One region of the Streptomyces sp. NPDC088923 genome, then DNA from elsewhere that is predicted to be linked to it. Evidence: predicted binding sites of a transcription regulator. Region 1 holds the regulator's gene; the other holds the start of a gene.
What was found. Region 1 encodes HspR, which represses chaperone genes until heat shock. Its sites were predicted from a motif close to TTGAGNNNNNNNNNCTCAA; they were not measured.
Positions count from the first base shown of each region.

Region 2: the regulator HspR is predicted to act here: its motif matches at 6,297-6,315, upstream of lon (endopeptidase La).

Region 1 covers NZ_JBIVIO010000001.1:348,390-362,756, reverse strand. The annotation lists gene ACIP4O_RS01775 (hypothetical protein) at 1-122, opposite strand, end outside; gene ACIP4O_RS01770 (prevent-host-death family protein) at 119-604, opposite strand; gene ACIP4O_RS01765 (hypothetical protein) at 1,082-2,554, shown strand; gene ACIP4O_RS01760 (YbjN domain-containing protein) at 2,649-3,182, opposite strand; gene clpB (ATP-dependent chaperone ClpB) at 3,366-5,993, opposite strand; gene ACIP4O_RS01750 (pyridoxamine 5'-phosphate oxidase family protein) at 6,231-6,635, shown strand; gene ACIP4O_RS01745 ((2Fe-2S)-binding protein) at 6,897-7,220, opposite strand; gene ACIP4O_RS01740 (helix-turn-helix transcriptional regulator) at 7,856-8,836, shown strand; gene ACIP4O_RS01735 (heat shock protein transcriptional repressor HspR) at 9,149-9,610, opposite strand; gene dnaJ (molecular chaperone DnaJ) at 9,613-10,821, opposite strand; gene grpE (nucleotide exchange factor GrpE) at 10,971-11,651, opposite strand; gene dnaK (molecular chaperone DnaK) at 11,648-13,495, opposite strand; gene ACIP4O_RS01715 ((Fe-S)-binding protein) at 13,802-14,367, shown strand, end outside.
Region 2 covers NZ_JBIVIO010000002.1:536,615-550,981, reverse strand. The annotation lists gene ACIP4O_RS13670 (nitrate- and nitrite sensing domain-containing protein) at 1-1,044, opposite strand, end outside; gene ACIP4O_RS13665 (hypothetical protein) at 1,456-2,298, shown strand; gene ACIP4O_RS13660 (MarR family winged helix-turn-helix transcriptional regulator) at 2,316-2,741, opposite strand; gene ACIP4O_RS13655 (lysozyme) at 2,960-3,793, shown strand; gene lon (endopeptidase La) at 3,860-6,274, opposite strand; gene ACIP4O_RS13645 (RNA polymerase sigma factor) at 6,442-7,011, shown strand; gene ACIP4O_RS13640 (zf-HC2 domain-containing protein) at 7,008-8,027, shown strand; gene ACIP4O_RS13635 (ABC transporter ATP-binding protein) at 8,058-8,894, shown strand; gene ACIP4O_RS13630 (hypothetical protein) at 8,891-10,189, shown strand; gene ACIP4O_RS13625 (hypothetical protein) at 10,186-10,815, shown strand; gene ACIP4O_RS13620 (spermidine synthase) at 10,884-11,621, shown strand; gene ACIP4O_RS13615 (response regulator transcription factor) at 11,818-12,555, shown strand; gene ACIP4O_RS13610 (ATP-binding protein) at 12,623-13,735, shown strand; gene ACIP4O_RS13605 (multifunctional oxoglutarate decarboxylase/oxoglutarate dehydrogenase thiamine pyrophosphate-binding subunit/dihydrolipoyllysine-residue succinyltransferase subunit) at 14,074-14,367, shown strand, end outside.

The DNA.
Region 1 (14,367 bases):
GCGCTCGGCAGGGCCACGCGACACAGTTCCTCCCAGCCCGTCACCGCCTCCGTGGTCCCGAAGACGACGTTCCACCCGCCCAGGGGCGGAACGCTGACCCGATCCCCTTTCTTCGGACTCACTTACGCACCTCGACCGGGCCGAGATCATCCCCGTCGAGCGGACGCGCCGACTCCCTGAGCTGGTCGGGATCGGCATTGATGCGAGCCGTGGCACGCCAGGAGACGATCGCGCGGTGCACGGCCTCTCCCGCCCCCAGTTCAGCGGCGTCCGACAGCGCTTCAAGAAGCTCGACGGTGAAGGCCCGAACCTCTTCCGCATTCAGGTGCCGCGCCCAGGGGAACACCTCGGGCAGTGCGAGGAGGAGCGCCCTGGCACCGTCGTCCTGCTTCATCAGTGCGAGGAAGAGCCGCGAAGCGGTGGTCAGGTTCTCCTCTGCACCCTCCGCGCGCACAGCCGTGGTCAAGAGCATGTCCGGTGCGTCCCGATGCGTGACCCGAAGCCGCCCCAAGGCAGCAGCCCTGGCCGCGACAGCCTTGGGATTGCGGGAGAGGTCGGTGAAGGAGACGGATTCCGTTTCTGCTTCCAGACGTGCGGTAGACATAATCAGAGCTTACTCAGATCACGATCTGATTGCAAGGCAGGGCTGTCCGGCTTTCGATGCGCTCACCTTCACCTTCCGCAAGAGGGACGACGTCCTTCAGGAGGCCACTGACCGATTGCGCGGCCTCGCCGTTTGAGCAGACCCGCTCATCCGGTGGAGGCCGGTCCGCTCTCCGGCTTCCCGAAGGGAGGCGGCTGCGGAGGCCGGGCCCCTCAGGGCCGCCGCGCCTTCCTCCCAGCGTGCCCGGACGGCATCGGTCCCGTGGAGTAGCTGCCGGTGGAGTAGCTGCCGGTCGGCCCGGCTCAAGGACGTGAGGGGCCCGCCTTTCGCGAGCGCGCGGAGGTGCTTCAGGAGGCGGTGGGGCGGCTCAAGCGACTCGCGCACGGAACCGCACTGCGCCACCCGATCGGGGGGCTTGGGCGGTGAAAACGGCTTGTCAGGGCTGGGCGAGGGCTTGGCCCCTGCACAGTGCACGATGTGAGCGAACTCCTGGAGCCCGGCGGCGGACGGACGGAACCGAAGGGCACGGGCGCGAGCGGAGGCCCGCCCGGGGTGCGAGACCCGCGCCGCGGCCGGAGGGCCTCCGGCCGCCCGTCATCGGCCGGGCAGAGCGGCCCGTCCTCGGCGGGGCACGGCGGCCCGGCGGCGGCCGGGCCCGGCCGTCCGTCATCCGCCGCGCACGGCGGCCCCTCCTCGCCCGGGCGCAGCCGCCCGTCCTCGCCCGTGCACGTGCGGCCGTCGTCGGCCGGTGCCCGCCACCTCGTCGTCCCGCCGCAGTCCGGGCGCCCCCCGCATCCCGCGGCCGGGCTCGCCCTGCCTCCCTCGCTCCGGCGTGCCGCGCCCGCGCTCGTCGGGTTTCTCGCGATCCGGCTCGCGGGGAGCCTGCTCGTCCTGCTCGGGTGTCTGCTGTTCGGCGGTTCCCCGTACGAGCGGCTGCTGCGGCCCTGGGACGCGCAGTGGTACGAGCACATCGCCACCTACGGCTACGGCTTCGCCCGGCACGGCAGGCAGCCCGGCCTCCACTACCGCGACATCGCCTTCTTCCCGCTCTACCCGGGGCTCGTCCGCTCGCTGCGCCTGCTCCTCCCGTTCTCCGTCCCCGTGCTCGCGCTCGCCGTCTCCTGGGGCTCCGCGCTGCTCGCCGCCTGGGGCATCCACGCGGTCGTCGAGCGACTGCGCGACCGTCGCACCGCGACGCTGGTCGTGCTCCTCTGGGCGCTGCTGCCGCACGCGGTCGTGCTCTCCGTGCCGTACAGCGAGTCGCTGCTCACCGCCTGCGCGGCCTGGGGGCTGTGGGCGCTGCTCAACGGGCGGTGGGTGTGGGCGGGGACGTGCGCCGCGCTCGCCGGGCTCGCGCGCCCGAACGGCGCCGCCCTCGCCGCCGCCGTGATCCTCGCCGGGCTGTGGCTCGCCTGGACGACCCGTGCGCTCCCCGCGCCCCGCGTCCTCGCGGGCATGGCGCTCGCGCCGCTGGGCTGGTTCGGGTACGTGCTGTACGTGGGCTGGGAGCGGGGCGACGTGTTCGGCGGGTACTTCGCGGTGCAACGCGACTGGGGCTCGACCTTCGACTTCGGGCTCGCGATGCTGCGTTACACCGACCACATCGAGATCGGCGTGAACCGTCCCGAGCGGATCGTCGCCGTCCTGCTCGTCTCGGGGGCGCTGCTGCTCTTCGTCGCGCTGCTCACCGAGGAGCGGCGCCCCTTGCCCGGGGCGCTGCTCGTGTACACGGGGGTGCTGCTCCTCATCGCGGTGGGCGGCTCCGCCTACCTGAGCTGCAAGCCACGCTTCCTGCTGCCGGCCTTCCCGCTGCTCATCCCGCTCGCGGACCGCCTCGTGGCGGCGCTGGCGGCCCGGCCGGGGCGCACGCGGGTCCTCCTCGCTTCCCTGGCCGGGCCTGCCCTGCTGTACGGGGCCTACCTCGTCTCGGCGGCGCCGACGGCACTGTGACCACCGACGACGCCCTGCGCGCGAACGGCGCTATGACCGCCGAAGGCGCTGTGACGGCAGGCTGCCCCGCGGAGGCTCAGGGCTCCGGAGCCGCTCAGGCCTCGTCGTCGCCCGGCTTCTCCTCGCCGCCCTCGGCGATGTCCTGCTCCAGGCCGAGCTGTTCGACGAGCCAGCGGTCGAACTCGATCGCGGCGCGCACCCAGCTGACCGTCGAGGAGACGAAGTGCTCCAGGCTCACGCCCGTACCGATGAGCATCTGCGCCTCGCCGATGAGGCGGACCGAGCCGTCGTCGTGGGTGTGCGTGTAGACCTTCGGCCACAGGGTGCGGCGGTTCCAGTCGTCGATGGCTTCGAGGAGCTGGGGCTTCTCCTCGATGCGGTGCTCGCGGTCGTAGAACGTCCGCACCGAGAACACCTGCTGCTCGTTCTCGCCGCGGAACATGAAGTACGTGCGGAATTCCTCCCACGGGGCGGCGAGGTCGCCCTCGTCGTCCACGACGTACTTCAGCTCCATCTGTTCGAGGAGCTGCTTCACCAAATCCTGGTCGGGGACGACGGGGCCCGCCGGTCCTTGGGGCTCTGGCTGGTTGCCCCCGAAGTTCGGAATGGAGGACGGGTCGATGCTCACCGTGTATTTCCCTTCGTACGGATGGGGGCCATCCTCCCCCATGTGCGGTGTGGGCTGGCAAGCCCTCGCCCCGTGGGCGGGGCGCGGGCGGGGAGCGCTTTGCCGGGGAGCGGTCCACCACCCGGGTGCCCGCCGGGTCCCCGGCCAGTCGCCGGGGACCACACCTTCGCCTCGCCTCGCAGGTCAGAGCGTTTTCGCCGGGCCCTCCTGCTCGCGCGCCGCCGCCTCGGTCACCGGCCCCACGAGGAGTTCGTCGCCGAAGCGCTCGACGCGGACCGTGTCGCCGTCCTCGATCTCGCCCGCGAGGATCGCCCGGGCGAGCCGGTCACCGATCGCGGTCTGGATGAGGCGGCGCAGCGGGCGCGCCCCGTACGCCGGGTCGTTGCCCTCGGAGGCGAGCCAGGCGAGGGCCTCGGGGGTGATGTCGAGGCTGAGCCTGCGCTCGGTGAGCCGCTTCGCGAGCCGGTCCACCTGGAGCCGCGCGATGTGCGCCAGCTCGTCGGCGTCGAGCGCGGAGAAGACGACGACGTCGTCCAGGCGGTTGAGGAACTCGGGCTTGAAGGAGGCCCGGACAACTTCGAGGACCTGTTCCCGCTTCTGCGCCTCGGGGGTCAGCGGGTCCACGAGGAACTGGCTGCCGAGGTTCGAGGTGAGGACGAGGATCGTGTTGCGGAAATCGACCGTGCGGCCCTGACCGTCGGTGAGGCGGCCGTCGTCGAGCACCTGGAGAAGGACGTCGAAGACCTCCGGGTGGGCCTTCTCGACCTCGTCGAGCAGGACGACGCTGTACGGGCGGCGGCGCACCGCCTCGGTGAGCTGCCCGCCCTCCTCGTACCCGACGTATCCGGGCGGGGCGCCGACGAGCCGCGCGACGGAGTGCTTCTCGCCGTACTCGCTCATGTCGATGCGGACCATGGCCCGCTCGTCGTCGAACAGGAAGTCGGCGAGTGCCTTGGCCAGCTCGGTCTTGCCGACCCCGGTGGGGCCGAGGAAGAGGAACGAGCCCGTGGGCCGGTCGGGGTCGGCGATCCCGGCGCGCGTCCTGCGCACCGCGTCGGACACGGCGGCGACGGCCTCCTTCTGCCCGATGAGCCGCCGCCCCAGCTCCTCCTCCATGCGCAGCAGCTTGCGCGTCTCGCCCTCCAGGAGGCGCCCGGCGGGGATGCCGGTCCAGGAGCCGACGACGTCCGCGATGTCGTCGGGGCCGACCTCCTCCTTGACCATCGTGTCCCTGGCGGCCTCCTCCTCGGCGCGGCTCGCCTCCTCCAAGTCCCGCTCCAGGGAGGGGATCTCGCCGTAGAGCAGCTGGGACGCGGTGTCGAAGTCTCCGTCGCGCTGCGCCCGCTCGGCCTGTCCGCGCAGTTCGTCGAGCTTCTCCTTCAGCTCACCGACGCGGTTGAGGGAGCGCTTCTCCTTCTCCCAGCGCGCTGTGAGCCCGCGCAGCTCCTCCTCGCGGTCGGCGAGGTCCTTGTGGAGCTTCTCCAGGCGCTGCACGGAGGCCGGGTCGGTCTCGGTGCGCAGTGCCAGCTCCTCCATGCGGAGCCGGTCCACGGCACGCTGGAGTTCGTCGATCTCGACGGGCGAGGAGTCGATCTCCATGCGCAGCCGGGACGCGGCCTCGTCGACGAGGTCGATCGCCTTGTCGGGCAGGAAGCGCGCGGTGATGTACCGGTCCGAGAGGGTCGCCGCGGCGACGAGGGCGCTGTCGTTGATCTGGACCTTGTGGTGGGCCTCGTACCGGCCCTTGAGGCCGCGCAGGATCGCGATCGTGTCCTCGACGGTGGGCTCGGCGACGAGGACCTGCTGGAAACGGCGCTCCAGGGCCGGGTCCTTCTCGATCCGCTCGCGGTACTCGTCGAGCGTCGTCGCGCCGACCATGCGCAGCTCGCCGCGCGCGAGCATCGGCTTGAGCATGTTCCCCGCGTCCATCGCGGAGTCGCCGCCCGCGCCCGCGCCGACGACGGTGTGCAGTTCGTCGATGAAGGTGATGACCTGTCCGTCGCTCTCCTTGATCTCGTTGAGGACGGTCTTGAGGCGTTCCTCGAACTCGCCGCGGTACTTGGCGCCCGCGAGCATCGCGCCGAGGTCGAGCGAGACGAGCCGCTTGTCCTTGAGCGACTCGGGCACGTCCCCCTTGACGATGCGCTGGGCGAGGCCCTCGACGACGGCGGTCTTGCCGACGCCGGGCTCACCGATGAGCACCGGGTTGTTCTTCGTGCGGCGTGAGAGGACCTGGACGACCCGGCGGATCTCCTGGTCCCTGCCGATCACGGGGTCGAGCCGGCCCTCGCGGGCCGCCTCGGTGAAATCGGTGCCGAACTTCTCCAGGGCCTTGTACTGCCCCTCGGGATCGGGAGTGGTCACCCGGCGTCCTCCCCTGGCCTTCTGAAACGCTTCCTGAAGCTTCTGTGCACTGGCGCCCTGCCCCGCCAGCACCTCACCCGCCTGGCCGCCCCTGGCGGCGATGCCGAGGAGCAGGTGCTCCGTCGACAGGTACTCGTCCCCGAGTTCCTTCGCGCGACTCCCGGCGTCCTGTACGGCGGCGAGCGTCTCACGGTCGGGCTGTGGGGGCGCGACCGTGGAGCCCGAGACGCTGGGCAGCGCGCCGAGCAGGCGCTCCGCCGCGGCCCGTACCGCCGACTGGTCCGCGCCGACGGCGGCCAGCAGGTCCGTCACGTTCTCGTTGTCCTGGCCCGCGAGGAGCGCGAGCAGCAGGTGGGCGGGCGTCAGATCAGGGTGTCCCCCGGCCACGGCCCGCTCCCCGGCCGCCTGGATCGCCTCCCGGCTCCTGTTCGTCAGTTCCACGTCCACCGCGCATGTCCTCCTTGCCACGACCGATCCGGCCGCGGACTCCACCTCGTCCGCGCAGCCGGGACAACTCCTCGATGACTCCTACAGCCTCGATGAAGTTGAGTCTATTCCACTCAAGGAAGTGGAGCGAGCAATCTTCGAGCACTCTTTCGAGGGAATCGGACACCGCTACGGGCGACGGAGGCGGGCCGCGCGGGTCGGTACGGCGGTCCGCGCGCCCGCCGCTACTCTCCCCCCATGCCCGTCCCGCTCACCGCTCCGCCCGCCTCCTACCTGGCCTTCTGGCGCGAGCGTCACGTCTGCACGATCACCACGCTCCGCCCCGACGGCACCCCGCACGTCGTCGCGGTCGGTGCCACGCTGGACCACGCCGCGGGACTCGCCCGCGTCACCACCAACCGCAACAGCCGCAAGGCCCGCAACGTACTCGCCGCGGGCCCCGAAGGCGCGCCGGTCGCCGTCTGCCAGGCCGAGGGCCCGCGCTGGGCCACGCTGGAGGGCAGGGCGCGGCTGCTCACCGCGGAGGAGGCGATCGAGGAGGCGGTACGGCGCTACGCGGAGCGCTACGGACGCACCCCGGCCCCCAACCCCGAGCGCTCCGTCATCGAGATCACCCTCACGCGCCTTCTCGGCAACGCCTGAGCGGCGCGGGGAGTTCACGGGGCGGCCCGCCGAAGCGTGCCGCGACAGCGGGAATCCCGCAGGGGCCTGCCGCACCGGAACCCGGGAGCATTACGGGACCCGGGAGCCCACCGGAACCCGGAAGCCCCCGGAACGCGGCAGAGCCCGGAATCGCACACGCCTCCGGACGCGCAAAGGGCAGCGGCGCCGCCGGGTTCAGGTCCTCGGCGGCGCCGCTGCTGGGGGAAAGCGCCTGGCGATCTGTTTCAACGGGGGAATCGCTCAGGCACTGCGGGGGGTGACGTAGGAGTCCGACCAGTCGGCGACCTGCTGGTGGTCGCGCTGGTCGAGGTTGACGAAAAGCATGCCGTAACGCACCGCGCACCGTACGGGCTGCGGGGCACCACGAGGCCGGCGAAGACAGCGGTACGCCCGTACGTCCTCGGCCCCGTCCCGCACGACGACGATCGGTTCGCCGAAGAGCGTGACCATCAGCGAGTCGCCGTCGTGGGGGATCGCCGTGACGAGATCGATGAAGTGCCAGCCGGAGCGATAGGCGGTGGCCATCTCACGCCGGAAGGTGTGGTCGTCGGGCGGGGTCGTCATGCCTGGACCGTGCCCCAGGAGGGCTCGCCGGCGGCGGCACCCGACTGGTTCGGCTCATTGGCGGGAACGACGCCCCAGGACGGCTCACCCGCCGGAGCGACACCCCACGAAGGCTCACCGACCGGGACAACACCCCAAGAAGGCTCACCGGCCGGAGCGACACCCCAGGAAGGCTCGCCCGCGGGGACGACTCCCCACGAAGGCTCACCCTTCTTGGCGGTCGCGGAGACGACACCCCAGGAAGGCTCACCGGCGGGGGCCACACCCCACGAAGGCTCACCGACCGGGACAACACCCCAGGAAGGCTCACCGGCGGGAGCGACACCCCAGGAAGGCTCTCCCTGCACAGAGGCCGGGACCACGCCCCAAGAGGGCTCCCCCGGGCGGGCGGAGGCACTCACGGACCCCGACGGCTGGCTTCCCCACGACGGCTCACCCAGAGCCACCGCACCAATGGCGAGAGCCGCCATCGCGGAAACGCAGAGCGTACGAAGCTTCACGGACATGATGGGCTCCCACCTCTGTGATTGGTATGTGAACGACCCCCGCCCTGCAACGATGGCCCAGGCAGGGCGCTTTCACTAGGAAACCCATGCATCATGTTCCTGTATTACATGAGCCTGAGGGGGGGACATATGCGGAGGAGGCCCCTCGAAAAGTCTCATTCCCATCCCCAGGAGCCGCTCTGCGTCACCGGTCGTGAGCTGTACGCCGCCGCGCTGCGCTCCGGACGCCTCAAACGCGAGGAACTCGCCGACGCCCCTTGCGTTCTCGACCTCGGGCTGCTGGCGCCCGATCCGGCGGAGCCGGCGACGCTGCTCCCCGTCCAGCCGTCGACCGCGCTCGGGAGGCTGCTCCAGCCGCTGGAGAACCGCATCCTGCACAACCGCAAGGCGGCGATCGCACTCACCGAGACCCTGGAGCCCTTCATGGCTCTGAGCGGGCACGATCCGGCCAGTCAGGCGGTCACCGTGCTCGACGGGCTCGACCGCATCAACTCCACGCTCGACCAGACCGTCACCGAGTGCCGCGAGGAGTTGCTCACCCTCCAGCCGGGCAGCGGACGCGCCCCCTACCTCCTCGAGGACGCGCTGCGGCGCGTGGAACCGTTCTTCGGCACCGGCGTCCGGATGCGGACCCTCTATCACCACACGGCCCGTCACCATCCCTCCACACTCGCCTACGTGGAGAGGACGATGCCGGAGGGCATCGAGTTCCGCACGATGGAGCAGCTTCCCGAACGGCTCATCATCGTGGACCGGCAGGCGGCGTTCATCCCCATCAGTGATGACCGCAAGATCGCCCTCAAGATCGAGCACCCGGGTCTCGTCGGGTACCTCGCGGGCGTCTTCTACCAGTTCTGGAGCCTCGCGCGCCCCTGGTCCGAGGCGACCCCGGCGCCCGTGCCGAGCGGCATCACGAGCACCCAGCTCTCCATCGCCCGCCTGCTCGTCGAGGGCCACGTCGACGAGGCCATAGCGCGCCGTCTCGGCATGAACGTCCGCACCTGCCGTGCCCACATCGCCAAACTCGCCACCACCCTCGGCAGCGGCAGCCGCGCCCAACTCGGCTACCTGATCGCCCAGACCGGGCTCCTGGACACGGCGGAGAGCTGAAGGCGGGGGCGGTACGGGTCACAGGCCCGGAGCGCCCACGGCGGTACAGGTCACGCGCCCCGCGCCCAGGAGGACTCGCGACGGTACGGGCCTGGGGGCTCCACTCACACCGCACGGGCCCAGGGCTCCGCGCACCACCGCACGGGCCCGGGACCTCACGCACCACCGCACCTACCCGGGCCCCCATGCCGACAGAGCGGCGCCTCCACACCGACGAGGCCGGCGTCCCGCGCAGGCAAGAGGGCGGCGCCCCCGCGCGAGGCTCACCCCGCCCGTACGGCACCGCCCGGCCAGGCCCCGCGGGGCCGCCCGTCACTCCCCCGCGCCCTGCCCCCGCTTGTTCTTCGGGCGCCACACCACGAGCGCGCTCGCCTGCTGCACCTCCTGGTACGGGACGAGGTCACGCCGGTACGAGGCGTGCACCTGCGCCTCGCGCTGCCGCATCGTCGCCGCGGCCCCGTCGAGCGCCGCGCTCAGCTCGGCGATGCGCTGCTCCATCGCGCTGACCTGCGTCTGCAACTCGATGATCCGCTTGATACCGGCCAGGTTCACGCCCTCGTCCTGCGACAACTGCTGCACCTGGCGCAGGAGCTGGATGTCGCGGGCCGAGTAGCGGCGCCCCCGGCCCGCCGCGCGGTCCGGGGAGACCAGGCCGAGCCGGTCGTACTGACGCAGTGTCTGGGGATGGAGCCCGGAGAGCTGAGCGGCGACCGAAATGACGTACACCGGTGTCTCGTCGGTCAGCTCGTACGGGTTCCTGCCTCGCCCTTCCATGGTCATGCTCCCTTCGCCGCCTCGAACAACGCCGCCCGCGGGTCCTCCCCGGCACTCGCGTCGCGGTAGGACTCCAGGGCCTCCCTGGCCCGGTCGTCGAGGTGCGCGGGCACCGCGACCTCCACGGTCACCAGGAGGTCCCCGCGCGTACCGTCCTTGCGGACCGCGCCCTTGCCGCGGGCGCGCATCGTCCGGCCGTTGGGGGTACCCGCCGGGAGTTTGAGGGTGACGGGCGGGCCGCCGAGCGTCGGCACCCGCACCGTGCCGCCGAGCGCCGCCTCGCTGAAGGTCACGGGCACGGTGACCGTGAGGTTGTCGCCCTTGCGGGCGAAGACCGGGTGCTCCTTGACGTGCACCGCCACGTAGAGGTCACCGGCCGGGCCGCCGCGCTCACCCGGGGCGCCCTTGCCGCGCAGCCGGATGCGCTGCCCGTCCTGGACGCCCGCCGGGATGCGCACCTGGATCGAGCGCGCCGACTTCGCGCGCCCGCTGCCCTTGCACACCTCGCAGGGGTCCTGCGCGATGAGCCCGCGCCCCTTGCAGTCCACGCACGGGTCGGTGAGCGAGAAACCGCCGCTGCCCCCGCGCGAGACCTGCCCCGTGCCCACGCAGGTCGGGCAGACGCGCGGGGTGCCGTTCTTGTCGCCCGTGCCCGAGCACGCCTTGCACGGCTCCTGGCTGGACATGCGCAGCGGGACCGTCGCCCCGTCCACCGCCTCGGTGAAGGTGAGTGTCACCTCGGACTCGATGTCCTGGCCTCGCCGGGCGCGGTTGCGCGTCGCGCCGCCCTGTGTCCCCGCCCCCGCCGTACCGCCGCCGCGGTTGAAGAGCCCGCCGAAGACGTCGCCGAGGCCGCCGCCGAAGCCGCCGCCCCCGCTGCCGCCCGGGCCGCCCCCGAAGAGGTCGCCCAGGTCGAAGTTGAAATTGCCGCCCGCACCACCGGCGCCCGCGCCGCCCGGGCGGAAGCCGCCGCCCGCGAAGAGGGCGCGCGCCTCGTCGTACTCCTTGCGCTTCTTCGGGTCACCGAGGACGTCGTGCGCCTCGGAGATCTCCTTGAAGCGGGCCTCCGCCGTGGTGTTGCCCTTGTTGGCGTCCGGGTGGTTCTCGCGGGCGAGCTTGCGGTACGCCTTCTTGATCTCCGCCTCGGTGGCGTCCTTCGGCACGCCGAGGACCTTGTAGTAGTCCTTCTCGATGAAGTCCTTCGTGCTCATCCCCGACGTCCCTCCTTCCGTGGCGGCGCGGGCCCCGGGCCACGGCCCCACGCGGCCCGCCCGGCCATCTCCTGTTGTACCGGGCCCACCCGGTGGTACCGGCTCGCCCGGCCGGATCATACGGTCCGGCCGGGCGACTCCCGCTGTGCTCAGCCCTTATCGGGGCCGTCCTTCTCCTCGTCCGCCGAAGCGGCCTTCTCCTCCTCGGCCGAGGCGGAGGCCGCCTGCTCCTTGGCGGGGGCGGCCGCGCCCGGCTGGGGCTCGGCGACCGCGACCCGCGCGGGGCGGATCGTGCGCTCGCCGAAGCGATACCCCGGCTGGAGGATCGCGACGCACGTCGTCTCGGTGACGTCCGGGGCGTAGGAGTGCATGAGCGCCTCGTGGATCGTCGGGTCGAAGGGCTCGCCCTCCTCGCCGAACTGCTCCAGGCCCATCTTGGCGGTGATGGACTCCAGCGAGTCGGCGACCGACTTGAAGCCGCCCGTCAGCTCCTCGTGCTCCCGCGCCCGGCCGATGTCGTCGAGCACGGGCAGGACCTCGCTCAGGAGGTTCGCGACCGCGAGCTCCTTCACGGCGACCCGGTCGCGCTCGACCCGGCGGCGGTAGTTCTGGTACTCGGCCTGGAGCCGCTGGAGGTCCGCGGTGCGCTCGCCGAGCGCGGTGCGCACCTGGTCCAGCTGGGCCGTCAGACCGGCCTGCTGAGCGTCCCCGCCCGGGGCGGGCCGCTCCTGCTCGGAGCGGTCCTCCTCGGCGGCGTCGGGGGCGGCGCCGTCGGAGACGTCAGCGGGCTCGTTCTTCTCGTCGAAGCCCCCTGCGGTCTCCTCGCTCACGCCGCACCGTCCTTCTTGTCCTCGTCGACGATCTCGGCGTCGACGACGTCGTCGTCGGCCTTGGCACCGGCGTCGGCACCCGGAGCGGCACCCTCGGCACCGGCCGTGGCCTGCGCGTCGGCGTACATCGCCTGGCCGAGCTTCTGCGAGACGGCGGCGACCTTCTCGGTGGCCGTCTTGATCTCGGCGGTGTCCTCACCCTTGAGCTTCTCCTTCAGCTCGGTGAGGGCCTCCTCGACCTCGGTCTTGATCTCGCCGGGGACCTTGTCCTCGTTGTCCTTGAGGAACTTCTCGGTCTGGTACGTGAGCTGCTCGCCCTGGTTGCGCACCTCGGCGGACTCGCGGCGGCGGTGGTCCTCGTCCGCGTACTGCTCCGCCTCCTGGCGCATCCGGTCGACCTCGTCCTTCGGCAGCGAGGAGCCGCCGGTGACGGTCATCTTCTGCTCCTTGCCCGTACCGAGGTCCTTCGCGGTGACGTGCATGATGCCGTTGGCGTCGATGTCGAAGGACACCTCGATCTGCGGCACCGAGCGCGGGGCCGGGGGCAGACCGGTCAGCTCGAACATCCCGAGCTTCTTGTTGTACGCGGCGATCTCGCGCTCGCCCTGGTACACCTGGATCTGCACGGAGGGCTGGTTGTCCTCGGCCGTCGTGAAGATCTCGGAGCGCTTCGTCGGGATCGTCGTGTTGCGCTCGATGAGCTTCGTCATGATGCCGCCCTTGGTCTCGATGCCGAGGGACAGCGGGGTGACGTCGAGGAGCAGGACGTCCTTGACCTCGCCCTTGAGGACACCGGCCTGGAGCGAGGCGCCGATGGCGACGACCTCGTCCGGGTTGACGCCCTTGTTCGCCTCCTTGCCGCCGGTCAGCTCCTTGACGAGCTCGGCGACGGCGGGCATACGGGTCGAGCCACCGACGAGCACGACGTGGTCGATGTCGGCGAGCGCGATGCCCGCGTCCTTGATCACGTTGTGGAACGGGGTCTTCGTCCGGTCCAGGAGGTCCGCGGTGAGCTGCTGGAACTGGGCGCGCGTGAGCTTCTCGTCCAGGTGCAGCGGGCCCTCGGCGGAGGCCGTGATGTAGGGCAGGTTGATCGTGGTCTCGGTGGACGAGGACAGCTCGATCTTCGCCTTCTCGGCGGCCTCGCGCAGGCGCTGGAGCGCCATCTTGTCCTTGCTCAGGTCCACGCCGTGACCGTTGTTGAACTGCTTGACCAGGTAGTCGACGACGCGCTGGTCCCAGTCGTCACCACCGAGCTGGTTGTCGCCGTTGGTGGCCTTCACCTCGACGACGCCGTCGCCGATCTCCAGGAGCGAGACGTCGAAGGTGCCGCCACCGAGGTCGAAGACGAGGATCGTCTGGTCGTCCTTGTCGAGGCCGTAGGCGAGCGCGGCGGCCGTCGGCTCGTTGACGATGCGCAGCACGTTGAGGCCCGCGATCTCGCCGGCCTCCTTCGTCGCCTGGCGCTCGGAGTCGTTGAAGTACGCCGGGACGGTGATGACCGCGTCGGTCACCTTCTCGCCGAGGTACGACTCCGCGTCGCGCTTGAGCTTCTGGAGGACGAAGGCGGAGATCTGCTGCGGGTTGAAGTCCTTCCCGTCCAGGTTGATCTTCCAGCCGGTGCCCATGTGGCGCTTGACCGACCGGATGGTCCTGTCGACGTTGGTGACCGCCTGACGCTTGGCGACCTCGCCGACCAGCACCTCACCGTTCTTCGCGAAGGCGACGACGGACGGCGTGGTCCTGGCGCCCTCGGCGTTGGTGATGACGGTGGGCTCGCCGCCCTCCAGAACGCTGACGACGGAGTTAGTCGTGCCCAGGTCGATGCCGACCGCACGTGCCATTTCGGGTCCTCCAGATCATGACTTGAGTGGAACTGGCTCAACCATGCAACAGCCCGGTACCCCCTGTCAACAGACCTGAGCCAGGCTCACTCAACTCTTATTCAGCCCTTACGCGCAATGCCCGCGCCGCGCCGTGCGCCAGATCACGCGGCACAAGGGGCCCATGCCGACGGAGAGTCGATACCCTCCCTACAGAACCCATTAAGTTACTGCTTAGTAAGGCGGCCCTTCCCGGGGCCGCACCGGGCCTCGCGGCCCACCCACCCCCAGTACCCCGCACTTCCGCGCAGGTTCGAGGAGCCCTCCATGCAGCTCGCCGCGATCATCGTGTCGCTGCTCCTGACCGTGGTCGGCGTGGCGCTCATCTCCCGAGCGATCGCGCAGATCGTCCAGCACGTACGGCTCGGCCAGCCGGTCCCGGCCGGCCGCCGTACCGACCGCTGGAAACAGCGTTCCCTCACCCTCGCGAGGGAATTCGTCGGTCACACCCGGATGAACCGCTGGGGCATCGTCGGTGTCGCCCACTGGTTCGTCGCGGTCGGCTTCCTCACCCTCGGCCTGACGATCGTCAACGCGTACGGGCAGCTCTTCCAGGCGGACTGGATCCTCCCCTGGATCGGCACCTGGCCCCCGTACGAGGTCTACGTCGAGTTCATCGCGCTCTTCACGACGCTCGGCATCCTCACCCTCATGGGCATCCGCCTGCTGAGCCTGCCCTCGCGCGCGGGGCGCAAGTCCCGCTTCACGGGCTCGAAGCTCGGCCAGGCGTACTTCGTCGAGTACGTCATCCTCGTCATCGGCCTCGCGGTCCTGACGCTCCGCGGCCTCGAAGGCGCGATCCACCACGTCGACGGCTACGAGGCGAGCTACTG
Region 2 (14,367 bases), on a different contig from region 1:
GGCGTTGTTGACGTCGGCGCCGGTGACGGTGGTGGTGTACGCGGAGAGGTCGGCCTCGCGCGCGGTGGCGCGGAAGGTGGCGAGCGCGGCCTCGGAGCGGATCTGCGCCTCGTGGGCCGCGCGGCTGAGCGCTTCGCGCTGCCGGTCGCCCGCCGGGTCGGAGACGGGGACGGTGGTGGCGATGCCCGTCAGGGGGTCGACGCGGGTCTCGGTGCCGGTGGGCCGGGGCACGGCGAGCGCCGCGAGGAGCAGCCCCCGTACCGCGCCCGCCTCGGTCACCGCGGTGTCCAGGTCGACGAGCGCGTGCGGGGCCTCGGCGGCGTCCTTCGGGAGCGCGTCGGCGAGCAGGGCGACGCGGGCGTGCAGGTGGTCGATGATCCGGCTGTACGAGGTGTGCGCGGCCAGTGCCGTGCCCTTGCCCGTGAGCGCCTGCCGCCGTACGCCGCTGATCGCGTCGAGCTGGTCGCGCAGCCCCTTCGGGATGTCGGCGGCCTCCAGCTCCTGCACCCCCCGATCGACGCGGGCGCTGCGCTGTTCGCTGAGGCCGTCGCCGTGCGGGCGGCCCGCGGCGATGTAGGCACTGACCTCGTCGCGCTCGTCGGCGAGGGCCTGGGCGAGCGCGGTGGACTGCTGCGCGACGCCCGCGTCGTCCACGAGCCGCTGCGCCTCGTGCACCCGGTCGGTGGCGTCGGCGAGGGCGGGGGCACCGGCGACCGCGACGGCCGCGGCGACCACGGCGACGGCGATCACGAGACGGGAGCGGACGCGCTTACGACGCCCGGCGGGCGGTGCGGGCGGGGGCACGGAGCCCTCGGGCTGCCGGGGTCCCGGGATGCGGAGCGCGGGGGTGGTGGGGGCGGAGTCCGGTGCGCCCTGGCCGCCCTGCGCGCCCTGGCCGGGGGCCGGCTGGTCCCGGGGAAGGGTCCGCTGGTCCGGAGCGGAGCCCGGCTGGTCCGCGGCGGAGCCCGGCTCGTCCTCGCCGGGGCGTGTGGGCTCCCGCCCCGCGAACTGACCGGGAATCGGCTGGTCCCGCGCCGTGGCCACCTCCTCCTCGCTCCGTGCTCCGCCCTTGCCCCGAGGCCGCGTTTTCTGCACCGGTGCTCACATTCCTGACTCGTCCTGCCCCTGCGCCTGGGTGACGGGTTGTCAGTGCAGGCGCCCCCGCGTTGCGTTCGCGACCATTCCAGTGCCTTCGGGAGGCGGCCGCGCGCATCGCCTGCCCCGCCACCCGAAGGAGTGAACCGCCCCGGGGAGTTGGGGAGCAAGTTTCCCATTCCCCGGATGGCGGCGTGCGTGGTGCGCCGGTTGGACGCGCACGGCGGGCTTTGGCAAGATACCGCGCCGCCACCGTCACGGAACTGATCATTCCGCCGCAAATCAGGCCCTGACCAGCGGGAATTCACCCGTGACGGGGCCTGAAGGGGCCTCTGTGAAGGGCTCGCGCAGACTGTCGTGATGCGCGCCGAACTGGTCACCGAGCCCGGCGGGAGCGACCGGGCCGACGAGGACTTCACCTGTGTATCGCTTCCCGCTTCCGGACAGGGCGGTTGCCTCGTCCTTCTTGACGGGGTCACACCACCCGAAGGAGCGACGGGGTGCACACACAGCGTGCCCTGGTACGTGTCACGACTCGGGGGCGCCCTCAACGAACTGTCCGTTTCGCGACCCGACCTGACACTGCGCGAGATCCTCGCCGCGTCCATCCGGCGCACGGCGGAACTCCATCGGGCGACCTGTGACCTTTCTCACCCCCGCACCCCGCAGGCCACCGTGGTGCTGGCCCGCTGGGACGGCGACCGGGCCGAACACCTGGTCCTGTCGGACTCGGTGCTGCTGCTCGTGGGGCAGGACGGGGCGGTGCGGGCCGTGCTCGACGACCGCCTCGACCACCTGCCGCTCGCCGCGGAGCGCGCGGCGATGCGGGAGGCGGCGGAGGGGGAGCGCGAGGCGGCGCGGGCCGCGTACGTGCGCGCGGTGGAGTCCCTGCGCAACGCCGAGGGCGGCTTCTTCACGGCGGCGGCGGACCCGGACGTCGCCGCGCGCGCCCTGACCGGCGAGACGCCCCTGGCGGGGCTGCACTGCCTCATCGCCCTCAGCGACGGCGCGACCCGCTGGACCGAGCGCTTCCACCAGGGCGACTGGACCGCCCTCGCGACCCTCCTGCGCAACCGCGGCCCCCGCGCCCTCCTCGCCGAGGTCCGCCGCCTGGAACGCTCCCCCGAGGGTGCCGAGAAGCGGGGGAAGCGGCACGACGACGCGAGCGTGATCCTGGCGGAGGTGGGGGGCGGGGGGAGGTAGCGCGGCGGGGGTCGGGCTCACAACCCGTTCAGGCGGTGCAGCAGGCGGGCCAGTTCGGCGACCTCGCCGGGGGGCCAGCCGGACATCGCCTCGACGTAGCCGGCGCGGCGGCGTTCGCGCACTTGGCGGAAGCGGGCCTCACCCTCGGGGGTGAGACGTACGAGGCTGGCCCGGCCGTCGTCGGGGTCGGGGGCGCGGGTGACGAGGCCGAGGCGTTCGAGGGCGCGGATCTGGCGGCTGACGGTCGCTTTGCCGACGCCGAAGTACGCCGCGAGATCCGTGGCGCGCTGGGGCCCGCCGCTCTCCAGGCGGACGAGGAAGCTGTACGCGGCCGACTCCAGGCCCGGGTGGACCTCGCCCGCGAGTTCGGTCGACGTGGCCCTCGCCCGGCGCAGGAGGAGGCTCAGTTCGCGCTCCAGGGCGAGAAAGGCGTTCTCGGTCATGGCGTCCGTTCCTGGCGGCTGAAAAACAGCCCTCTCTCGGGGGTGAAACCGCAGCGTGTCCAGTATTTCCCAGGACTGGACCAGTGACGGCCAAAAGGTGCCCTACCCCGCCCCGGCTCTACTCGCGTAGCTTCCGTTTTGACATGGCCACGGCGCCCGACCCGGCCGCGGCACATATCGTCAGGTTCCCCACAAGCCGGACCTCTCGGAGGCACGCTATGTCCGTGCATACGATCCGATCATCCCGTCGCTCTCGTTTCAGAGCGGCCGGACCTCTCCTCGCAGCCCTGTCCCTCCTCCTCGCCCTGCCGGTGGCCGCCCAGGCCGCCGACGAGCCCTCCGTACCCGAGCGCGGCAGCGCCTACCTCGGCATGGGCGTCGCCGCCCACGACGGGGTCGGCGGCCTCCCCCGCGACACCCGCGCCGCCCAGACCGAGGGCGTCGACGTCGCGAGCTACCAGGGGAACGTCAACTGGAGCGCGCTGTGGAACAGCGGCGTCAAGTGGGCGTACTCCAAAGCCACCGAAGGGACGTACTACACCAACCCGTCCTTCGCCCAGCAGTACAACGGCTCCTACAACGTCGGCATGATCCGGGGCGCGTACCACTTCGCGACCCCCGACACGACGAGCGGCGCCGCGCAGGCCAACTACTTCGTGGACCACGGCGGCGGCTGGTCGAAGGACGGCAAGACCCTGCCCGGCGTCCTCGACATCGAGTGGAACCCGTACGGCGCCCAGTGCTACGGCAAGTCCGCCTCCGCGATGGTGAGCTGGATCAAGGACTTCGCCAACACCTACAAGGCCCGCACCGGGCGCGACGTCGTGATCTACACGGCGACGAGCTGGTGGCAGAGCTGCACGGGCAACTCCGCCGCCTTCGGCTCCACGAACCCGCTCTGGGTGGCCCGCTACGCCTCCTCGGTGGGGACCCTGCCGGCCGGCTGGGGCTTCTACACGATGTGGCAGTACACCTCGACGGGCCCGACGGTGGGCGACCACAACAAGTTCAACGGCGCCCTGGACCGCGTCAAGGCCCTCGCCAACGGCTGAGCCCGCACGCCGGTGGCCGGGACCGCGCGGGTCCCGGCCACCGGCCCCCGGGGGCCGGTCGCCCCGTCAGGCGGCCACCGCCTCCCGCTCCCCCGCGCCCGCGGGGGCGAGCGCCAGCTCCAGGACCTGGCGGACGTCGGTGACCGGGTGGACCTCCAGCTTCGCGAGGATCTCGGCGGGGACGTCGTCGAGGTCGGGCTCGTTCCGCTTGGGGATCACGACGGTCGTGATCCCGGCGCGCTGGGCGGCGAGCAGCTTCTGCTTGAGCCCGCCGATCGGCAGCACCCGCCCGGTGAGCGAGACCTCCCCCGTCATGGCGACCTCGGGCCGCACCTGGCGCCCGCTCAGGAGCGAGGCGAGCGCCGTCGTCATCGTGATGCCCGCGCTCGGCCCGTCCTTCGGGACCGCCCCGGCCGGGAAGTGGATGTGCACGCCCCGCTCCTTGAGGTCGCCCACGGGCAGCTCCAGCTCCGCGCCGTGCGAGCGCAGGAACGAGAGCGCGATCCGCGCGGACTCCTTCATGACGTCGCCGAGCTGACCGGTCAGCGTCAGCCCCGCGCCGCCCGTCTCCGGGTCGGCGAGCGAGGCCTCGACGTACAGGACGTCGCCGCCCGCGCCCGTCACCGCGAGCCCGGTCGCGACCCCCGGCACCGCCGTGCGCCGCTCGGCGGGGTCCTGCGCGGACTCCGGTACGTGGTGGGGCCGCCCGAGCAGCGGGCGCAGCTCCGCCTCCGTCACCGTGAGGGGCAGCTCCCGCTCGCCCAGTTCGTGCTGGGCCGCGAGCTTGCGCAGGAGCCGCGCGAGGGCCCGCTCCAGGTTCCGTACGCCCGCCTCGCGGGTGTACTCGCCCGCGAGCTTGCGCAGGGCGCTCTCGTCCACCGTCAGCTCGTCCTCGGTGAGCCCGGCCCGCTCGCGCTGACGCGGGAGCAGGTGGTCCCGCGCGATGACGACCTTCTCGTCCTCGGTGTAGCCGTCGAGGCGGACCAGCTCCATGCGGTCCAGGAGCGCCTCGGGGATCGACTCCAGGACGTTCGCCGTGGCGAGGAAGACGACGTCGCTGAGGTCGAGTTCGACCTCCAGGTAGTGGTCGCGGAAGGTGTGGTTCTGCGCCGGGTCGAGGACTTCGAGCAGGGCCGCCGCCGGGTCGCCCCTGAAGTCGGAGCCGACCTTGTCGATCTCGTCGAGCAGGACGACCGGGTTCATCGACCCGGCCTCCTTGATGGCGCGCACGATCCGGCCGGCCTGCGCGCCCACGTACGTGCGCCGGTGGCCCCTGATCTCCGCCTCGTCCCGTACGCCGCCGAGCGCGACGCGGACGAAGGAGCGGCCCATCGCGTGCGCGACCGATTCGCCGAGCGAGGTTTTTCCGACGCCGGGCGGGCCCACCAGCGCGAGGACCGCGCCGCCGCGCCTGCCGCCGACGACGCCGAGGCCGCGGTCCGAGCGGCGCTTGCGCACGGCGAGGTACTCGGTGATGCGGTCCTTGACGTCGTCCAGGCCCGCGTGCTCCGCGTCGAGCACCGCGCGGGCGCCGCGGATGTCGTACGCGTCCTCGGAGCGCTCGTTCCACGGGAGGTCGAGGACCGTGTCGAGCCACGTGCGAATCCACGCGCCCTCGGGGCTCTGGTCGCTCGCGCGCTCCAGCTTCTCGACCTCCTTGAGGGCGGCCTCGCGGACCTTCTCGGGCAGGTCGGCGGCCTCGACGCGGGCGCGGTAGTCGTCGCTCTCGTCCTCGCCGTCCTCGCCGCTCAGCTCGCGCAGTTCCTTGCGGACCGCGTCGAGCTGACGGCGCAGCAGGAATTCGCGCTGCTGCTTGTCCACGCCGTCCTGGACGTCCTTGGCGATCGTCTCAGCGATCTCCTGCTCGGCCAGATGCTCGCGAAGCTGGAGCGTGGCGAGCTTCAGGCGCGCGACCGGGTCGGCGGTCTCCAGGAGTTCGGTCTTCTGGGCGGTGGTGAGGAACGGCGAGTACCCGGAGTTGTCGGCGAGCGCGGCCACGTCGTCGATCTGCTGGACGCGGTCCACGACCTGCCAGGCGCCGCGCTTCTTGAGCCACTCGGTCGCGAGCGCCTTGTACTCGGTGACGAGTTCGGCCACCGCGCCGGGCAGCGGCTCGGGCACGGTCTCCTGGACACGGGTCCCCTCGACCCACAGCGCGGCGCCCGGTCCCGTGGTCCCCGCGCCGATGCGGACACGGGCCCGGCCCCGGACGAGGGCCCCCGAGTGGCCGTCGGCGAGTCTGCCGACCTGTTCGACGGTGCCGAGCACGCCGGTGGCGGCGTGGTCCCCGTCGACGCGCGGCACGAGCAGCACCTCCGGCTTGCCCCCGGAGCCGCCGGAGCGGGCGGCGGCCTGGGCGGCCTCCACGGCGGCGCGCACCTCGCCGTCCGAGAGGTCGAGCGGCACGACCATGCCGGGCAGGACGACCTCGTCGTCGAGCGGCAGCACGGGCAGGGTGAGCGGTGCGGACGTCAGAGCCATGATCTCCCCTTCGGCAGTCAAGTTGAGCTGTACCGACTCAATGTCCAAAGAAGCTCTGGTGTTCCCGCTTCCCTGTTCGCCCACAGCGATCACCCGGAGCAGGACTCGTACGAAATTCGTACCGCTGATCGTGAACCACGGTGCCGCTGCCCGGCGATAGAGGGGGTGTGAGACGTGAACGCCCCACCGGGGCAGGTGAGGACGCCGCGCTGCTGCGCGCCGTGGCGGCGGGCGACGCCGACGCGCTCGCCGCGCTCTACGACCGCCACTCCGGCTGGCTCCACGCGCGGCTCGCGCGGCGCTGCCCCGACAAGGAACTCGTGGGCGAGATCCTCCAGGACACCTTCCTGACCGTGTGGCGCTCGGCCGCGCGCCACCGCGGCGCCGAGACGGGCGGCTGGCTGTGGACCCTCGCGAGCCGCCGCCTCGCCGACGCGCTGCGCCGTCAGGAGCGCGCGAAACGTCCCCTCGCCGAGCCCGTGCCGCCCGCCCCCTCGGCCGAGGACCGCGTCCTGTCCGGGCTCGCGTACGGGGACGCGGGCGAGGCGCTCGGCAGGCTGCCCGCCGAACTCGGCGAGGTGCTGCGGATGACCGTCGTGGACGGGCTCAGCACCCGCGAGACCGCCCGCCTCCTCGGCATCCCCGAAGGCACCGTCAAATCCCGCGCGCTGCGCGCCCGCCACCGGCTGCGCACCGCCCTCACCACCCGCCCCGGCCACCCGGGAGGCACCCCATGACCCCAGCGCCCCGCCACCCCGGCGCCGCCCACGCCGCGCGCTACGCGCACGGCACCCTGCCCGAACCCGCGGCGAGCGCCCTCGAAACCCACGTCGAGACGTGCGGCGCGTGCGCCGCGCTCGTCTCCGCCGAGGTCCGCCGGACGGAGGCGGGCCCCGCGCTCGCCGCCGTACGCGCCGGACTCCTCGCGGCCGTCGCCCGCGAGACGACCGACGCACGACCGGGAGCGGCCACCTCGCGCGAGGCCCCGAGCCCCCGCGCGGCTTCCGAGCCCGCGGCCCCCGCCGCCCCGCCGCCCGCGCGGACCGCCGGGGGGCGGTTCGCGCGGCGCCGGGGCACCTCCCACGGCCTCTCCGCGCGCCCCCGCACCCGGCGCCCCGGCCGGCTCCCGGCCCCGTACCGCCCCCGCCTCCGCCCCCCGTTCGCCGCCCTCCTCGCCGTCCTGCGCCCCGGGTGGTGGCTCGCGCTCGTCCTCGTACCCGCGCTGTGCCTGCTGCTCGGGCGCGGGGCCGGGAACCCGGGCGCGCGAGTGCTGCTCGTCGCCTGCGCGCCCCTGCTGCCGCTCGCCGGGGTCGCGCTCGCCTACGGTCCCGGCGCCGATCCCGCGCACGAGATCGCCCTCGCCAGCCCGCGCGGCGGACTGCGGCTCTTCCTGCTGCGCGCGGCCGTCGTGTGCGCCGTGAGCGTGCCCCTGCTCGCCACCGCCGGGGCGCTGCTGCCCCGGGTGCCCGAAGGCCCCGGTGCCGCCGCCTGGTTGCTGCCCGCGCTCGCGCTGACGCTCGTCGCGCTCGGCGCGGGGCCCGTGCTCGGGCCGGGCGGCGCCGCTGCCGCCGCCGCGGCCGGCTGGGGCGCGGCGCTCCTGCTGCCCGGCGGCGGGGGCGGCGGCTGGCAGGGCCTGCCCGCGCGGATCGCGCTCGTCACGGGCGAGCCCGCCGCGCGCTTCGCCTGGCTGCTCGTCGCCGTGCTCGCCGCGCTCGCGGTCCTCACCCGCCGTGAGCACTACCACCGCACCTGACCTCTGCCGCCTCGCACACCCTGGAGCCCCATGTCCTCGCGCGCCCCCTTCCTCCCGACTCCTCCCCCGCCGCCCCCGCCCGCGCACCCGACCCTTGAAGTCGAGGAGCTGACCGTTCGTTACCGCCGCCGCACCGCCCTCGACGGGCTGAGCCTCTCGCTCGGTCCCGGCGTGCACGGGCTGCTCGGGCCCAACGGCGCGGGCAAGTCCTCGCTCGTGCGGGTCCTCGCGACGGTCACGCGGCCCGGCGCGGGGCGCGTGCGGCTGCACGGCCACGACCTGGCGAGCGCGCGGGGCCGCACGGAGGCACGGCGGCTGCTCGGTTATCTGCCGCAGGAGTTCGGGTACTACCGGAGCTTCACGGTGCGCGAGTTCCTCGCGTACGTCGCGTGGCTCAAGGAGGTCCCGGCCGACGACGTGCCCGCGGCCGTCGAGCGGGCGCTCACACGCACCGGGCTCGGCGCGCGGGGCGACTCACGGCTGCGCGAGCTGTCCGGCGGCATGGTGCGGCGCGCCGGGATCGCGCAGGCGCTCGTCAACGATCCCAGGCTCCTCCTCCTCGACGAGCCGACGGCCGGTCTCGACCCCGAGCAGCGCGTCGACTTCCGCGCGCTGCTGCGCGAGGTCGGGCGCGAGACGACGGTGCTCGTCTCGACGCACCTCGTCGAGGACGTCGCGCAGGCGTGCACCGAGGTGACGCTCCTGGAGGAGGGCCGCCTCGTGCTCCGTACGACCCCCGCCGACCTCGCCCGGCTCGGCGCCGGGGCGCCCGAGGAGTGGAGCGGCGGCGGGAGCGAGACGGAGCGCGGCTACACGGCGGCGCTGCGCGCGCACCGCGAGAACCCGGGCTGGGGGGCGGGCGCGTGACGACAGCGACACGGACACGGCCCCTCGCGGTACGGCCGGTGGCGGTACGCGGGCCCTTCGCGACCGAACTGCGGCGCGGCCCGGGCCCTCTCACGGGCGCCGTCACGGGCCTCGTCCTCGCCCTGATGCTCGGCACGACGCTCTTCTCGTGGCTCGGCGTGTGGGCGCAGACCGCCGAGTTCACGCACCTCGCGGCCGCGCAGATCGGCCTCCCGCTCGCCCTCGCGGCCGGCTGCTGGTCGGGCGGCAGGGACCGCGCGGCGGGGATCGAGGCGCTGCGCGCGACGATGGTGCGCCCGCGCACGCGACAGATCGCCGTCGCGGCGCTGCCCGCCCTCGTGTGGACCGTCGCCGCGTACCTCCTCCTCCTGCTCCTCGCGTACGCCGCGACGTGGGCGACCTCGCTCGGCGGCGGCGTCCACGGCGCGCGACTCCTGCTCGTCCCCGCCGACGCCGCCGGCATCTGCGCCGCCACGCTCGCGGGCGAGTTCCTGGGGCGCCACGTGCGCTGGCGCCTCGCAGCCCCCGGGCTCGGAGTCCTGCTGTACGGGCTCGTCGGAGTGCTGCGCGGCGACACCCCGGCCCGGGTCAACCCGGCCGTCTGGGTCGCGCGCGACACCCCCGCCACGTGGCTGCCGCTCCTCTACGGGGCCGGGGCGCTCGCCCTCGCCTGCGCCCTCTTCCTGCTCCTCGCCCACCGCCGCGCCGCCGCGCTCCCCGCGCTGCTCGCGGCCCTCGCGCTCCTCCCGCCGCTCGTGCACGACGGGCGGTTGTGGCACGGGGAACGCGCGCCGCTGGCGCAGGTCTGCGCGCGGCAGGGGGTGCCCGCCGTGTGCGTGCGGTCGAGCCTCGCGGGCCTGCTGCCCGACATGGAGCGCGTCGCGCGGCCGATGCAGGAGCGGCTGCGCGGGGTGCGGGGGCTGCCGGAGCGGTACGACGACAGGGGCGGAACCGGCGGGAGGGGCAGGCCGCTCCCGCAGGCCCCGGGCATCCTGGCCGGTCAGGACTTCCGGCTCGCCGAGCTGACCGACCCCGAGCGCTACCGGCGCGACCTGGCGTACGCGCTCCTGCCGTGCTTCGAAGCGGAGACCGACGGCGACTTCCCCACGCGGCAGGCCGTCATGTCCTGGCTCACCGGGGAGCGCGACGTCTTCGCGAACACCAAGGAGTTCCGCGCCGCCGACCGCGGGCTCCGCGCCATGACCCCCGCCGCCCGCGCCGACTGGCTCACCTCCTACTTCGGCGCCCGCGACGCCTGCCACGCGAAGCAGCCCGGGAAGGTCCCGGCCCTGTGAACGACTGCCTCCCCCCGGTGGGCCTCCGCCTGCACGCGCGCGCCCGGCACGTCCCCGGCGTGGTGCTCCTCCTGCTCGCGAACGCGCTCCTGTGCGGTGTCCTGAGCCGTACGGTCGAGGTCTATCTCGACCCCGACGCCATCACCCCGCTCGTGGCGCTCTGCCCGCTGCTCGCCGCCGCCGCGCTCGGCGCGGCGACCCTGGAGCCGCTCCCCGAGATCGCCCCCACGACCGCCCGTTCGGGCCCCCTCCTGCGCCTCGGGCTCTACCTCGCGCTCGCGCTCGCCGGGGCCGCGCTCCTGTCCCTCGTCACCCCCGCCGGCGAGAGGGGCGCGGCCTCCTACGGACCGGGCGTCATGGCCCGCAACACCCTCGGTGTCGCGGGGCTCTGCGCGGCCTCCGCCGTGGTGCTCGGCGCCCGGCTCAGCTGGCTGCCCGTGCTCGGCTACGGGGCCGCCGTCTTCCTCGGCGGCCGCACGCCGCGCCCGTACGCGACGACCACCCGCGTCTGGGCCTGGCTCGACCAGCCCGTCGGCGACCGCCTCGCCCTCGCGCTCGCCCTCGCGCTCTTCCTCGCGGGCGGCGCGCTCTTCGTGGCGAAGGGGGCGCGCGCCGAGCGGGCGTGAACCGGTTTGCCGGGGCGGGGCGCGCCGCCGGAGGATGGCGGGTGCGATCGATCCAGGAGGTATGTGCGATGAGCGCCGCCCAGCCGAAAACCGCTCTGCCGGACGAGGAGTTCCCCGGCGCCCGCTTCGGCCCGGGGCCGGACGCCCCGCCGGAAGTCCTCGACCGGCGCGAGGGCCCGTACGGCGAAGTGGTGCTGCGGCGGCACGGGGATCTGCTCCAGATCATCGCCAACGGCACGTTCCTCATGGACACTTCGGACGGCCGCTCCGAGCGGCTGCTCGTCGACGCGGCGCTCGGCGCGCTCGACGGGCGGCCCTCGCCCTCGGTGCTCATCGGTGGGCTCGGGGTCGGCTTCTCGCTCGTGCGCGCGGCGGGGCGGGAGCGGTGGGGGCGGATCGTCGTCGTCGAGCGCGAGGGGGCGATCGTGGAGTGGCACCTCAGGGGCCCGCTCGGCGCGTACACGGCGCGGGCGCTCGCCGATCCCCGTACCGAGATCCTGCGCACCGACCTCGTCGCCCACCTGCGCGGCCCCGGGGAGCGCTTCGACGCGCTGTGCCTCGACATCGACAACGGCCCCGGCTGGACGGTCGACGAGGGCAACGGCGGGCTGTACGACGCGGCCGGGCTCGCCGCCTGCCGGGAGCGTCTGACGCCCGGTGGGGTGCTCGCCGTGTGGTCGGCGCGGCCCTCGCCCGCCTTCGACGAGGCCTTGCGGAATGCCGGGTTCCAGGGGGTGCGTACCGAAGAAGTCCCTGTTGCCCGGGGCGTTCCGGACGTCGTTCATCTCGCCCTGCGGCCCGCATAGCTAAGCGGCGCCCGGTGCCCGTACGCTCTTCACGACCGCGGACCCCCCACCCCCGGCCCCCGTGTTGTCGGCCGGGCGCGCGCGTCGGACGGACGTGTTCCCGTGCGTGTTCCCGCGAGTGAGCAGGCTCATGTCTGGGCTCGTGGGCTCGGGGCAGAAGCGGAACGGACGACACACGTACCTTCAGGGCGGGGCGATGGAGCAGACACAGACCTCCCACAGCGGCACGGCACCGGCCGCCGGGGCACAGCGGCGCGTACTCGTGGTGGAGGACGACCCGACGATCGTGGACGCGGTCGCGGCCCGGCTGCGTGCCGAGGGCTTCCTCGTGCAGACCGCGCAGGACGGGCCCTCGGCGGTGGAGACCGCCGAGGCGTGGCAGCCGGACCTGCTGGTCCTCGACGTCATGCTGCCCGGATTCGACGGGCTGGAGGTGTGCCGCCGCGTGCAGGCGCACCGCCCGGTGCCCGTCCTCATGCTCACCGCGCGCGACGACGAGACGGACATGCTCGTCGGGCTCGGCGTGGGCGCGGACGACTACATGACGAAGCCGTTCTCGATGCGCGAGGTCGCGGCGCGCGTGCACGTGCTCCTGCGCCGCGTCGAGCGGGCCGCGCTCGCCGCCGCGACGCCGCGCAGCGGGGTGCTGCGCCTGGGCGAGCTGGAGGTGGACCACGCGCAGCGGCGGGTACGGGTGCGCGGCGAGGACGTGCACCTGACGCCGACCGAGTTCGACCTGCTCGTGTGCCTGGCGGGGACGCCGCGTGCGGTGCTCTCGCGCGAGCAGCTGCTCGCCGAGGTGTGGGACTGGGCGGACGCCTCGGGGACCCGTACCGTCGACAGCCACATCAAGGCGCTGCGCCGGAAGATCGGCGCGGAGCGGATCAGGACCGTGCACGGCGTGGGCTACGCGCTGGAGACCCCGGCGCCGTGACGCGGCACAGCGTCGTGACGCCGTGAAGGGGCGCGGGTCGCCTGGACGCGCGAGGGGGAGGAACGTGATGGCGCAGTACCAGGACGGGGCGGGGACGCGGCTGCGGCCCTTCCCGATCAAGGCGAAGCTCGGCACGCTCGTCGTGCTCTCGGTCTTCATCACCACCGGGCTGCTGCTCGTGGCGCTGCGCACCGATACCGAGCTGCGGTTCATCACGGTCTTCTCGGTCATCGCGACGCTCCTGATCACGCAGTTCGTCGCGCACGGTCTCGCGTCCCCGCTCGCCGAGATGACGACGGTCGCGCGGGCGATCTCGCACGGCGACTACACGCGCCGGGTCTCGGGCGCGGACCGGGGCGACGAGCTGGGCTCGCTCGCCGAGACGATCAACCGCATGGCGGACGACCTGGAGGCGCAGGACCACCACCGCAAGGAGCTCGTCGCGAACGTCTCGCACGAGCTGCGCACGCCGATCGCGGCGCTCCGCGCGGTCCTGGAGAACGTCGTGGACGGCGTCTCGGCCGCCGACCCCGAGACGATGCGCACGGCGCTCAAGCAGACGGAGCGGCTCGGGCGGCTCGTCGAGACGCTGCTCGACCTCTCGCGGCTCGACCACGGCGCGGTGCCGCTGCGGGCGCGGAGCTTCGAGGTGTGGCCGTACCTCTCGGGCGTCCTCAAGGAGGCGCAGCTCACGGGGGCCGCCGTGGCGCGCCGCAAGCTCGCCTCCGAGTCGGGGAGCCATACGCGCAGCGACGTCGCCCTCGCCCTCGACGTCTCGCCGCCCGAGCTGACCGCGTACGCGGACCCCGAGCGGCTGCACCAGGTCGTGGCCAATCTCATCGACAACGCGGTCAAGCACAGTCCGGCGGCGGGGAAGGTCACGGTGCGGGCGCGCGCGGGCGCGGGCCCCGACTCCCTGGAGCTGGAGATCATGGACGAGGGGCCCGGAATCCCGCGCTCCGAGTGGCACCGCGTCTTCGAGCGCTTCAACCGGGGAGCGCTGCCGCACGTGCAGAAGGCGGGCTCCCAGGGCGGCGACGGCGGTACGGGGCTCGGTCTGGCGATCGCGCGCTGGGCGGTGGATCTGCACGGCGGCCGTATCCGGGTGGCCGAATCAGCTCGGGGCTGCCGCATGCACGTCACACTTCCGGGGAAGCCGTTGAACGAGCAGTTGACGTAGGCTGCCAGAGGAACCCGTTCTTCCGAATGTGGACAGGTCAGGGGGCCCGCACCGGGCACTGAGCCCGGCCACCGCCCCCACCGGCCCGCACATCCGCACCGGATTCCAGTAGCCCCCGGCGGGAAGGCCCGCCGCCGGCGCGCCAACGACGTCGCGGGGGCCGGAGGCGTAGGTCAAATTCACGGTTGTTTCCCGCCAATCACCACGGCGAAACACCTTCCGCGATGTGACTTACGCGACGGATCACCGGCCCGGCCTGCATCCGCGGGTCCCGGAGGCGTAGCCTTTATTCCCGCTGTCCATCACCTTGTGAGAAGCGGAAGAGGGCGGTTACCGCCGTGTCGCCACAGTCCCCCAGTAACTCGACGAGCATCTCGACCGAGCCGGTCGGCCAAGGCAAGCAGGGCTCCGACCCTGCCGCTGCCTTCGGCGCGAACGAATGGCTCGTGGACGAGATCTACCAGCAGTACCTCCAGGACCCGAATTCGGTCGATCGTGCCTGGTGGGACTTCTTCGCCGACTACAAGCCGGGCAGTGCCCCGGCGCGTACGAGCACGGACGGCGCCGCGGCGCCCGCGACCCCGGCCCCGGCACCAGCCCCCCAGGCCGCCCCCGCGCCGCAGCAGGCCCCC